Regions from separate parts of the Pelosinus baikalensis genome, predicted to be linked through region 2. Evidence: riboswitches for the same ligand, from Rfam matches in the RefSeq annotation. Region 2 holds a riboswitch; each other region holds the start of a gene.
What was found. Region 2 has a riboswitch for cyclic di-GMP ahead of LMF89_RS23605 (porin). Riboswitches for the same ligand answer to the same signal wherever they lie in the genome.
Positions count from the first base shown of each region.

Region 1: linked by a shared signal. The riboswitch ahead of LMF89_RS24480 (methyl-accepting chemotaxis protein) and the one ahead of LMF89_RS23605 (porin) in region 2 are both predicted to bind cyclic di-GMP.
Region 3: linked by a shared signal. The riboswitch ahead of LMF89_RS20885 (HD-GYP domain-containing protein) and the one ahead of LMF89_RS23605 (porin) in region 2 are both predicted to bind cyclic di-GMP.
Region 4: linked by a shared signal. The riboswitch ahead of LMF89_RS03715 (PRC-barrel domain-containing protein) and the one ahead of LMF89_RS23605 (porin) in region 2 are both predicted to bind cyclic di-GMP.

Region 1 covers NZ_JAJHJB010000078.1:154-3,392, forward strand. The annotation lists gene crcB (fluoride efflux transporter CrcB) at 38-412, shown strand; gene LMF89_RS24475 (hypothetical protein) at 422-775, opposite strand; cyclic di-GMP riboswitch class I at 1,093-1,178, shown strand; gene LMF89_RS24480 (methyl-accepting chemotaxis protein) at 1,277-3,239, shown strand, end outside.
Region 2 covers NZ_JAJHJB010000063.1:10,489-13,727, forward strand. The annotation lists gene LMF89_RS23600 (nucleotide sugar dehydrogenase) at 1-742, opposite strand, end outside; gene LMF89_RS23605 (porin) at 771-2,225, opposite strand; cyclic di-GMP riboswitch class I at 2,418-2,503, opposite strand; partial or broken gene LMF89_RS26430 (transposase) at 2,887-3,239, opposite strand, start outside.
Region 3 covers NZ_JAJHJB010000041.1:22,040-25,278, forward strand. The annotation lists gene LMF89_RS20880 (phosphate acyltransferase) at 1-397, shown strand, start outside; gene LMF89_RS20885 (HD-GYP domain-containing protein) at 465-1,532, opposite strand; cyclic di-GMP riboswitch class I at 1,653-1,739, opposite strand; gene LMF89_RS20890 (metal-dependent transcriptional regulator) at 1,910-2,338, shown strand; gene LMF89_RS25935 (hypothetical protein) at 2,335-2,460, shown strand; gene LMF89_RS20895 (nucleoside recognition domain-containing protein) at 2,553-3,239, opposite strand, start outside.
Region 4 covers NZ_JAJHJB010000003.1:143,620-146,858, reverse strand. The annotation lists gene LMF89_RS03725 (hypothetical protein) at 1-198, shown strand, start outside; gene LMF89_RS03720 (tetratricopeptide repeat protein) at 335-1,408, shown strand; cyclic di-GMP riboswitch class I at 1,507-1,595, shown strand; gene LMF89_RS03715 (PRC-barrel domain-containing protein) at 1,858-2,631, shown strand; gene LMF89_RS03710 (VanW family protein) at 2,756-3,239, shown strand, end outside.

The DNA of each region.
Region 1 (3,239 bases), on a different contig from region 2:
TAAGAGTATAATGTGTAAGGATGAGGTGGTGATAAGGATGTTGAGAATCATAGCGGTAGCCGTTGGAGGAAGTATTGGGGCGACAGCTCGTTATTTAGTCTCCGTATGGGCTGCCGAGCGGTTTGGAGCTGATTTTCCCTATGGAACACTCATTGTAAATGTGGTAGGGTGTTTTATTATTGGCATATTTATGACACTGACGACAGAACGTTTTATTGTAAATCCCTATTGGCGGCTACTGATTACCGTTGGTTTTGTTGGTGGTTTAACTACGTTTTCATCTTTTAGTTACGAAACCTTTCGTGTACTGGAGGACTCTAATATGATAATGGCGTTGTATAACATTGGACTTAATCTTCTGCTTGGATTTGCAGCTACATGGATCGGTATTGGAGTTGCAAGACTTATTTGATGCGATATCTTATATAGTTACAGCTGTGCTAACAGCTGTGGTTTGAGTAATTGGGATGAGCGGGGGAAGATTTGCAATGAAATCTTTGGCAATTTGGGCAATATCCTGAGGAAGTCCTATATCTGGAAAATTGTTTATCGTATAAGATTGCAATGCCTTTAACGTCTCTGGGGTGATAACAAGTACAGGTGCTGTAGCGACAGTTGGAACCGCAGATGTGGAAGTAAGAGGAGCAGTGGGAGCTGTAGGAATGATTTCATTGGAAACAACTACATTCATAGCATTACCTGGGTTCATAAGGACGGGAAGATTTGAGAAAATGAAAAACTCTAAGGTATCTTGAAAATCAGATTTTAAAACCAAGATAACACTTCCCTTACATTTTAAGCATTCTAGTACTTCATCTGCTAAAACTATAGATATTTTAGCGAGGATTTTTTTGACCTGCAAGGCGGAGGAGCCGCGCAGATCGGGAATCTGTAAGGCGGCGACAACGAAGCAGGACGGAAAAAGACTGCTAAAGTGGCAGCGTTTTTAATGCAGATAAGGTACTAGGCTGTTTATAGTATGAAAGAACGAAGAATATGGTACATAGCGGACCTCCTTAATTGGGAGGTTCTATTATTTTTTTAGCGAAGCGAAAGGGATTTGAAGAAAAATGTCGAAAAATAGAGGAAAATACCATATATGGGCAAACCAATCTAAAGGTGGGGACGCAAAGCCATGGGTCTAAGGATGTTACATCTATGATTGCCAGGTTACATCGTTTGTTGATTATGATGTAACTTGGCAATCTTTTATATTAAGACACTTAATTCAGTATTTTATTCATTGGAATGTTAGGTGAGAGGAGAGGGCGTATATATGAAATTAAAAATGAAATTTTTAATCATGGTGGCGATTACGAGTCTGGTATTATTAGTAGCTACGACGATGGGGTATTTTTATGCGAAAAGTCAGGTAGAGGAAAATATTAAGAATGAAATGTTCTCGGTTGCCAATACCTATTCAACTCAATTAGACGGCTGGCTATTGGCGAAGGCGCAAACCGCAGTGACAACAAGTGAGAATATTCGAGTTGTGTTAGGTGATAGGGAAATCCCGGTTTCTTTTGTACAAAACTACAAATCAGATTCTAGTTTACTGGATCTATATGCCGGATTAGAAGATGGTAAAATGATTGATGGTTCAGGAGCTGTTTTGCCTGAAGGATATGATCCCCGTAAGCGTGGATGGTATCAGACAACAAAAGATAAAAACAAACTAGTCTTTACGGATGCATATGTTGATGCATTTACCAAAAAATATATTGTGTCCGCAGGCATACCATTAAAAAGTGAGGCAGGAAATTTTCGCGGTGTTGTTGGTATTGATATATCTTTAGATTTGCTGAGTGAAAAGATTAAAGAAGTCAATGTAAATGGGAAAGGGTATGGCACGATTATTGATCAAAAGGGGATTATTTTAGCACATCCGGATGCTGCACAAGTTTCAAAGAACGTACATGAAGATCCTGTATTGCAAAAATTTGCAAAAGAAATGTTGGCCCAGGATAAAGGCATGCAAACCTATGAGGCAAACGGAGCAGAAAAGTTAATGATTTATACCAAGATTCCTGCTACTGGCTGGACAATGGGTATCACCGTTGACGTAAAAGATGTGTATGGTCAGGTCACGGCTTTAGGATATCAATTTGGACTAACTGCTTTGCTTGGCATCTTATTGTCAGCTGCTGCTTCTTGGAGATTGTCTAGTGGAATCACCAAGAATGTTGCAATCTTATCTCAATCTGCACAACGTCTAGCCAGAGGAGATATTTCGGAACAAAACATTACGATTCAGACAAATGATGAGATTGGTCAACTTGCTGCAGATTTTTCTACTATGGCAGAAAATCTGCGTAATCTAATTAAGGCGATTGCTCAAACGGCAGAACATGTAGCTGCTTCATCAGAAGAACTTACAGCCAGTGCAGAACAATCTGCCCATGTATCTACTCAAGTGGCCACCTCGATTATGGAGGTAGCACAGGGGGCGGAGCAGCAGCTGCAAGCAATCAATGGAACTTCTGCGGCTGTAGACGATATGTCGGCTAATATACAGTGTGTTGTCACAAATGCTGCAACCGTTAATGTGACTTCTAAAGAGGCCGCAGCGGCTGCAGGCCAGGGAAGTAAGGCTGTTTTCAATGCTGTAAATCAAATGAATATTATTGAAAAGACAATTTTAGGATCTGCAGGAGTAGTAGCGAAATTAGGTGAACGATCAAAAGAAATTGGACAAATTGTAGACACCATTTCAGGAATTGCAGGGCAAACCAACTTATTGGCCTTAAATGCGGCTATTGAGGCGGCACGTGCTGGTGAACAAGGACGCGGATTTGCTGTTGTAGCGGAAGAAGTAAGAAAATTAGCAGAACAATCCCAGCAGGCGGCTAAACAAATTGCGGATATGATTAATGAAATTCAAGCAGATACAGAAGAAGCTGTAGTAACAATGAAGGATGGTACAAGAGAAGTTGAGATTGGCAATGAAGTGGTAAGCACTGCAGGCGCAGCTTTTAAACAGATCGAATTGCTTATTGGTCAGGTAGCCAGCCAAGTATATCAGATAACGGATTCCATCGGGCAAATGAAGACTGGCAGTCAAAGAATTGTTACTGCCGTACAAGATATTGAAAGTATTATGAAAAATACTTCTGGCGAAACACAAAGCATCTCAGCAGCGACAGAAGAACAGTCAGCATCCATGCAGGAAATCGCTTCTTCCAGTCATGCATTAGCTGACATGGCAGCAGAATTGCAACAAGAAATTAGGAAGTTTTCCA
Region 2 (3,239 bases):
TCATGGCATCAATAACCTCTTTGGTATTGATCCCCATACGATCAAAGGCCATTGCCAATTCATTCATAAAGGCGATGTTAATATCCCTTTGGGCATTTTCAGCCAATTTTGTCGCTTCTGCAACTTTAATGCTGGGCGCTTTATAAACACCTGCATGAATAATCAGCTCATAAACAGCCGCAATAATCTCCAGTGTTTCTTCGTCCATTCCTGCTACAATTTTTTGAATGTTTTTAAGCGTATGTACTCGATCCCCAGGATTAATTCGCTCCGGCGAATAGCCGATTTTAAAATCTTCGCCACATAGCAAACCCGACTCTTTTTCTAAAATAGGAGCACAAATATCTTCTGTAACTCCTGGATACACTGTGGATTCAAAAACAACAATAGTGCCTTGAGATAAATTTTCCCCTATCATTTTGCTGGCATTGATAATCGGTGCCAGATTGGGTGTCTTATCTCCATTGACAGGTGTCGGCACAGCGACAATGATAACCTTAGCTTCTTTTAGCCTCGTTGGATCACTGGTAAATTCCAAAGTTGTACGTTGAATTTCTTCATCGCCAATTTCATTGGTAGGATCAATTCCCTTTTTGTAAATATCAATCTTTTCTTGATTAATATCAACTCCCAGGGTTTTAACTTTCTCAGCAAAAGCAACAGCAACTGGTAAACCTACATATCCAAGCCCGACAACTGCTAAGAAATCTTTTTTTGTCCGAATTCTTTCAAATATTTCCATCCTTATTTCATCTCACCTGCGTATTTATTTAGAAATAATACGTTAATTGACTCCACCAAGTATCACCTTTATCCTTAGAAATTTTATCTGATAATCTGTAATATTCTATACCTGCAACAAGATTTTCTTTGAGTGCATAATTCATTCCCACTCCATAGCCCTTAAACCCCTGCATTGAACCTCCTATGCCATTCATCCCATGGGCAATATATGTTCCTCTGGACTGATTGTAATATTTGGCAAATATTTCATAGGTTCCCGCTCTCCATGATTTTAAATCACCATAGTTAAGGCTTAATACATAGCCGTTGTCATTCCCATTCCGATCCTTCAGGCTGGAACTCAAGACCATCGTTCCTACGCTAAAATTACTAAAATTATAATTTCCACCAAGAGTCCAGATTGTATTTTGATTACTGTCATCCGTCTGATAATGATACATGCCAGCTTCCAGATTATAATCAAAATCCTCATACCGTGCTGTGGCAATCGCTGTGTCTTTTGTATCATTGGTTTCTCCGTAGCTCAATGTGTATTTTACTGATCCCTCAAAATCAACTCGGATACCATCAAAGCCGCTATCATAAATATTTCCTTCTGCCATTAGATATCCAAAAGATCCTGCTTTCACTGTGGATGTGCCAACCTTTCCCACCACATATAAACGTGAAAGTTTGAATTCATTATTATAATGCACTAAATTCTTTTTACTTTCCAAAATACCATAAGCACGCCAATCCTTATTAAGTGCAGCATCAGCTCTAAGATACATACGAATTCCAGAAGAATCTCGCTTCCAGCGTTCAGACCCACTGTTAAATGCATAATGATAACGAATTTCACCGTCAAACTTCACCTTGTTGTCCGAGCGATTACTACGCTGTCCTATATGCATCAACTCATCTATGAGGGCTGTGTATGTTTCCTGATCAATATAACCTGTATTAAGGATTGCTTTTTGATCAGCAACAGTATCATTCACCTTACTTATTGTTTTTGATTCAATATCAGCATTATTCCGTAGAAATGTTGTTTTTTGCTCAGTATCAATTGTGCTGCTATCTACATGCGTTATGATTTTTACTGTAAGTTGTGCAATTCCATCTACAAATCCGGCTTTGGCTTCTTCAATATTCAAGTTTGGATTATCAATTATCTTACGTCTAATCTGTTCCATTTCGTAGGCAAACTCAGTTCTTTGGGCGTTAGGTATAATTTGCATTACTTTTGCTGTTGACCTAGATGTTGCATCTGCAAATTCAATCTTAAAATTTTCAACATTTGTGGTTGGTGCGGATACAATTGTTGCTGTAATTTGTGCCATTTCATAAGCAAAGTCAGCCTTGAACTTTTCAGTAGAAGCACTATCAAGCTGGTTTGAAGCATATACCACGTTTCCCATCCACTCACCATCAAAGGGATTCCCTGTAGATGTACTAATTACTGCTGCCATGGCAAATAGTAATATTAAATTTTTTTTCACTCAATAATTCACCATCCTGATAAAATGTATCATAATAAACCGCGATCAGTACCTATTTCTTCCACTATGTAGCTACTCTGAATATGATCATTCGTATCATTTTACCATTTATTACCTTTTGTTAGAACTTCATAATCATAGAATTTTTAATCTAATATTATTTATATTTACAACAAAAAACTGCCAAGTTGCAATTGCAACCTGGCAGTCATATACAAAATGTATGTAGACCCATGGCTTTGCGTCCTTACCTTTCAATAAGTTTGCCTTTTTCATTATTATTTTACTTATCAAACCAAACTCCAAGAGAGCATTGATATATTACCATAAATATATTATTGTTGCCAAGCATTATTATTACAAAATAAATGGTAATAAGTTTAAAATCTTTTCTAGCATTTTATCTTAAATCGCGATTAGTAGTGGAACGCTTTCGAGGATTTTAAATATCCTAATTCTTAATCAAAAAAGAGGCTGTCGCATTAGCAATTCTCTTTTAAAATTGAAGATAGTATTATCTGGAATAAAAAGGGCACACGAAAATAGAGGAACATTTTCCTCAAATTTTTGTGTGCCCTTTTTCTGGTTTTAAGCTACTTTCAACGGATGCAAATAGGACCCGCATCTGCCACTTTGTATTTTATTATGCAGTTTATTCACATTAAGTGCGAGTCCTAACCAAGATACTTTTTGCCAAAATATTTTGCTTCCTACGACCAAGAAATCTTCGGAAGCCCATATCTGCTTTCACTTCTCCAAAAGCTCCTTCCGATTGGATGCTGCGGTTCATCCGGAGTATTTTCCCTTCTTCCCTTTGTATTCGATTTAAGGATTCTTCTCGTTTTTGCTGAAATAGTTTTGAGACTTCAAAATGTTTGCTTCGTTCCTCTAAAGGCAGCTGCGGGCCAGCTATTATCCACACAACATATTCAGAATCTACGCCGAAATGAATATTGTATGCCGGTTTTAATTGACCATTTTTCATTGAATCCTCTTTCATCCGCATAAACGTTG
Region 3 (3,239 bases), on a different contig from region 2:
GGTTCCTAATGTAGCATTGTTGACGGCCAATGAAGTAGTCAATGAAAAAATGCCTGCCACGTTAGATGCTAAGATTTTAGTAGAGATGAGAAGCAATGGAGATTTACCTGCTAGTCTGATAGAAGGACCGATTGCCCTTGATGTGGCAGTAAGTCAGAAAGCAGCCCAGTACAAAGGGATTGACAGTAAAATAGCAGGTAATGTTGATCTAATCATGGTACCTAATATTGAGACTGGTAATGCATTAGGAAAGTCTCTGATTTATTTTGCTAAAAGTAAAATGGCAGGTATTGTCCTAGGGGCAACACACCCCATTGTCATGACTTCACGATCTGAGACACCAGAGGGAAAGATGAATTCCATTGCCTTAGCTTGTCTGGTCAAGCCGTTAGGGTAGAATGTGAAAAAACGATATAAATAGAGGGAATCCTTGATGGACACAAGGATTCCCTCTATTTATATCGTTAGATATGGGATGCGCTTACAATGGAAAGATGGGCATTTTCTGCTAGGTTAATTTCTATAGGTGGAGAATAGGCGGTTCCATCAGGGTAGGCAATAAGACGGATCATCGGCTGGCGAGGGGTATTTTCCAATAAAGAGACTACAATAGCCTTTTCCCCTGTATTTAGCAAGACCTCCATTCCTGGAAAATACAAAGCCATCTTAGATAAGAATATTTTGCCGAAATGCTCGTCAAAAGCAGTTCCTAAACCAGAATGAATAATATCATATGCCTCTTCCAAATTCATAGCTTTACGGTATGGACGGCACCCTGTAATCGCTTCATACACGTCGGTAATTGCCAATAAACGGGCATAATTTAGAATTTCTTCGCCCTGAAGTCCTCGCGGATATCCTGTACCATCTATTTTTTCGTGATGCTGCCATGCCATGTGAGCAACAAGGCTTGATAATTCCCAGCGTTTTTTTACCAATAAATTAAATCCAGATTGTGGATGCTGCTTAATAATGCCAAATTCTTTTTCCGTTAAGCGATCCGGTTTATTGATGATTTTTTTATCGACGTTCATTTTGCCGACATCATGAAGTAGGGCACCACAGGTGATTTCTTTGATTTGGGGAATGGAAAAACTACAAGAATGAGCCAATAAAGCAGCATAAATAGCACAATTTAAGGAGTGATCTAAGGTATAGTCATCATGAGTTGCAATTCCAGTTAATTGGATGCTTATGGAGGGTTGAATAATTAATTCTTCAACGATATCAGAGGCAATAGAACTGATGGAGTCTATGGCAAAGGCTTCTTTATTATGAATTTTTTCCATAGTGGAACTTAATATAGAGAAGGCTCGTTGCTGAGTTTCTATAGATAAATATTCTGGAATCGCGATATCTGCATATCTTTCGTCGTGAATAAAGAGCGTTTTTACTTTCAACCTTCGTAACTTGTGAAGATAGACTTCCGTTAGCCTGACTCCTGAAGCAAGCAAGATATGTCCTTTTCTGCTGTAAAGGTTTCGTGCTAATATCATACCTGGGTGTACTTCCGTTAACCTAATCTGTCGCAAAATGAGAGCTCCTTTATTTTCAAAAAAATCAGTAATACATGCTTTACCTAGTATATACGAGGGAGAGAAATCACACAAAAAAAACTTAACCGCAGATATGAGGCAGTTAAGCTTTTCATCATATGCAGCGTGGCGATCATAGATTGTAAATCCTTAGACCCTATAGCTTTGCGTCCTTACCTTTCAGTAAGTTTGCCAATATATAATTTAAGAAAATAAGAATAATTGTAGTATTAAAACAAAATAATACCACATGAAAAGGGCGAATTATGTCGTAATTTGAAGAAAAATAAAAATAATTTTAGAGATTGGTATATTTTTTACGATATCATCATAGAAGTAAATAGTGGGTTTCTAACGTACGGGAGGCGGCTGTTATGCTATCACCCAGTTTGGAAGATTATTTAGAAGAATTATATCGCTTTTCTTTATATAATGATATTGTGCGGGTTACCGATATAAGCCGAAAATTGAATGTATCGCTGCCCTCTGTAAGTAAAGCGTTACGCAAATTAAAAGCTGGACAATATATAAATTATCAACGCTACGGTATTATTGATCTGACTGATAAAGGAAAAAAAACGGGAAACTTCTTAGTCGAGAGAAATAAGATATTGCAGGAATTTCTCACTTTGATTTGTGCTGATTGTGATATAGCAGCAGAAGCAGAGGCTATGGAGCATTATCTTTCTAAACAAACGATCAAATCGATTCAATTGCTCGTAAAATTTATGCAAAATCATACTGAATGTTATAATATTTTTTTAGAGCACGTGATGAATCAAGAAGAGAAGGAAGAGGAATGATTAACTATTCTAACATTGCTAAAATTAGTGCAGCCCACCAACAATCATTCGATGGGACAATTGCTGACTTTACTCGTAAAGATAGGGCAAAGCGTTATCGATATGCAGTGTCAGCAAGATGAAATAATGAGTAGTACTCCTTACTAAAACTAAAGCAGGCTGCTAAATTTAGTTCACAGCAGCCTGCTTTCTGTCTGTAATGACCATGCATTCTCTATACTAAGTTGAGCAATCGTGCTGACTGAGCTACTAAAAAGCATACCGTGAACGCAATGATAGTAGGAATCAGAAAAGTCAAAAAGGTCCACTTTTTACTGCCTGTTTCTTTATAAGCGGATAGCAAGGTTGTGGTGCAAGGCCAGTGAAGCAGGCAAAAGAGCATTGTGCAGACAGCAGTTAACCAAGTCCAGTTATTATTGATAAGTATATCCCGTAATTCCTCTAAGGTGCCATATTTCATCATTTGACCAGTTGATAAATAGCACATGAGAAGAATTGGCATAACGATTTCATTAGCAGGCAGACCTAGGATGAAGGCTAAAAGAATAAAACCGTCTAGGCCAATGGCGTAAGCAAAAGGCTGCAGCCAAGCTGCTAAATGACCAATGATGCTTATTTCGCCTATGTAAATATTGGCAAGCAGCCAGGTAATGGCACCTGCTGGTGCTGCCATGATAATTGCCCGTTTTAGGACGAAGATCGTGCGATCAATGAGAGAACGGTAAAAAATAGCGCCTAATTGGGGTTTGCGGTAAGGAGGCAGCTCTAAGACCATAGAAGAAGCTTCTCCCTTTAGCAGTGTGTGTGATAAAGCCCAAGATACAGTAAAAGTTATAAAAATTCCTAACACAACTAAGCTTGTTACTACTAGTGAGGCTACTGCAGTTTGTAATTCTGATAC
Region 4 (3,239 bases), on a different contig from region 2:
ATGGTAATTGCGCTGTTAAGTGGATACATATGGGGTAAACGCGATGGGATGCTATCTGTCAATCAGCAAAGCTTAGTAAGCGTTCCTTTATTATTAAGACAACAATCGTTGGAAAAAGGCTATTGTATCTTATGTCATGAACCTAGAAAGAAACGTATTATTTCCAAAATAAGTGGACAGCAAGGTCGACGTATTTGAAATTCTTAGTAATTATTGATAGCAAAAAGAGGAATTTATAAGATGAGTATATAATATAAGGACATATCACATTATTCTACAAAATTTTCACAATTAGAATGTTGATTTTCAAATAATTTATTTATGGTGGGGTTTGATGCAATATATCATAATTACGTCATTATCCATAGTCATTTCTGCATATCTTATATACGTGTTAACGAATAAGCTATTAAATATTCAGCTGAATGTAAAACCTCTTATTTTATGTGTGTGTTGTGCGCTTTTAGTCAATATTATTCTGCCACGTATTATTATTGGATTTGTTGGTGTAGTAGGAACTGTAGGCATATTAACAATCACTACAGTCGTCTTTGCATTTAGCATTGCACAGTATAATGAAAAATTTAAAATGTATTCTGAAGAAAATAAAGGAGAGTCTGAGACAAAAAATATAATAAAGGAAGCTGAATCTTCAGAATATGGAGTGTTATGGGAAAAACCAGAAATCATAATAGCTGCAGCCGTACCAATACCTATTGTAGCTAGCTCTTCTGTAAGGTCTGTGATGCCAAAGGAAGATGATGCTAATAATGTAATGGCTTTAGAAACTGAAGTGTTATCTGTTGATATAGCAGTTTCTGACATACATATAGTAGACCAGCTAGATCCTGCTTCCACATCAGAGAAACAAATTGTCAAACTAATAGACAAGAATGAAGAGCTAGAAGAGGTCTATGAGCTGAAAGATGAAAATCAGAATGTGGAGTTAGAGGAGAAAAGTGAGATGGTACAAGTTGAAGATGAATTACAGGTGCCCATTAATGTGTTTGACTCTTCTTCAAAGGATTTAGACGGTTTAATTGATTCTGCATTTATATATAAAGAACAGCGCAATTTCATTCAAGCCCTTAAGGTTTTTCGCCAAGCTTTGATTTTATATCCGAATAGTGAAGCGGCACCATTTTTGGTAATGGAAATCGGCACTATATTAAAAAATAGTGGTCAATATAATGAAGCAATTCACGTTTTTTGTGAGGGCAGAAAGCTTCCAGGAGTACAAAAAAACACTATGTTTGATTTGGAATTCATTAAAACAATTGCCTATTTACGTATAGTAAAGAATATTTTACTTCAGAATCGCTTAGGGGATATTTCTTTTAAGAATATTCCGGGGACCGTACTAAAAGAAATTGATTCTGAATTTCGCGAGTGGCGAAATTCTACGTAAATCTACAATATACTTCTAAATAGCACAATTGGGATGTGTAAAAATAAATGATGAACTTCTGTTGACGTTATATTTCATATTATATAGAATTAAACAAAATGAATATTTAGCAAACTCATCCAAAGGTGGGGACGCAAAGCTATGGGTCTAAGGGATATATATATCCTATGATTGCCAGGTTGCCGATTCAATTAAGAATTGTAATTAGCACAGTGCATTATAGGTAGGTGCTATTTTTTATGTATTTTTCTAAATTAGCGACTAGATTAGTAAATTATAGTCAATCAATAGAGATACTAATAGCGGGAAATTTAGAACGATTGGTAAGAATACAGAGGTAAAATGCTCTTGGCGAAGTGGGAAGAGTGCTATAAATAAGGTTAAGAAATTGACTAACTGCTTCGATGAATGATAAGAGGATATTAAATGATAATTAAGGGGCGCTATTCATGAAAAAAAGTGTTGAAATTATTGGATTGCCAGTTATTAGCATCGTTGAGGGTACAGAGCTTGGAACAGTTAAAAGTCTTCTTATTAATCCTGCAGATGGATCTGTAACGATACTAATTGATGATTCCAAATGGTATTGGGGGGCTAAATTTTTGCCTTTGGCAGCTGCTACTGGGTTAGGAGAATACGCAATAACGATAGAGAATAGTGATGCAATATTAACGTTAACAGATGCACCGGAAGTTGAGAAGCTAATTGTGGCTGATCTAAAAATTATTGGGACTAAAGTGCTGACTAAAAATGGTCGAATTCAAGGTAAAGTAACGGAGTTTTTTGTTGATAATTCAGGGAAAATTGTATCTTGTGAAATAGAGGATCTTAATGGTGGAACTACGAGCATTGAGGCAAAGCAAATTTTAACTTTTGGTAAAGACGTGCTTTTTGTTTCAGATGATCATGAAACGGTAGCAGAAAGATCAACAACTACTAATATTGCAATACCTCCAGTAAGCACTTCTGTAGCTTCTGAAGTGAAACCACCTGTTATTCAAGTTAAAGAACCAGAAGATGTAAAGGTAGCTGCTAATGATGATTCTGCTAGAAAGTTTGACGAAAAAAATCGTAAATACTTACTTGGTAAAAAAGCTAGTCGCCGTATTGAAACTGATAATGGTATGTTAATCGTAGAGGAAGGTGGTGAAATTACTGAGGAAGTGTTGCAAAAAGCAAAACTAACGGGTAGTTTTGTAGAATTAACAATGAATATTCAATAAAATAAAAATCGATATCTCTCCAATTATGGTGGTTTTTATTATCATGTTACGAACAAATCCCCGCTATTGGCGGGGATTTGCTCTCTTGCTAGCTAATCGAATAATTGGAATGGAGTTACTAACTATGAAAATTACAATAAATCATCGTGCTAAAAATATAATGCTTTTTCTTAGCATTATTATATTATTTAGCTTAACTGGATTCATTGCCACCACTACAGCGTTTGATGTCAGTGATAGTATCTATGAAGGTGTTTTTATAGGCGATATTCCTGTGGGGGGACTATCAATTGATGAAGCAAAAAGTGAAATTATTATAAATATCAAAAATCAAATAGCTAATTCACCAAATTATTTAACGTATAAGACGCAAAAATGGCCGATTAATGCAAATGACATTGATCTAGAAATCAATGCAGATGATCTTGTGCAGCAAGCTTATAATATAGGTCGTCTTGGCAATATAGCTAAACGTTTACAAGAAAAATTTATAGCTGTAAATTATGGATATACGATTCCGTTGTCTTTACATTATAATCATGTTAAGTTAGAAGCAATTCTTAATAGAATTGCAGATTCTATCAATAGTAACCCAGAAGATGCTTCAC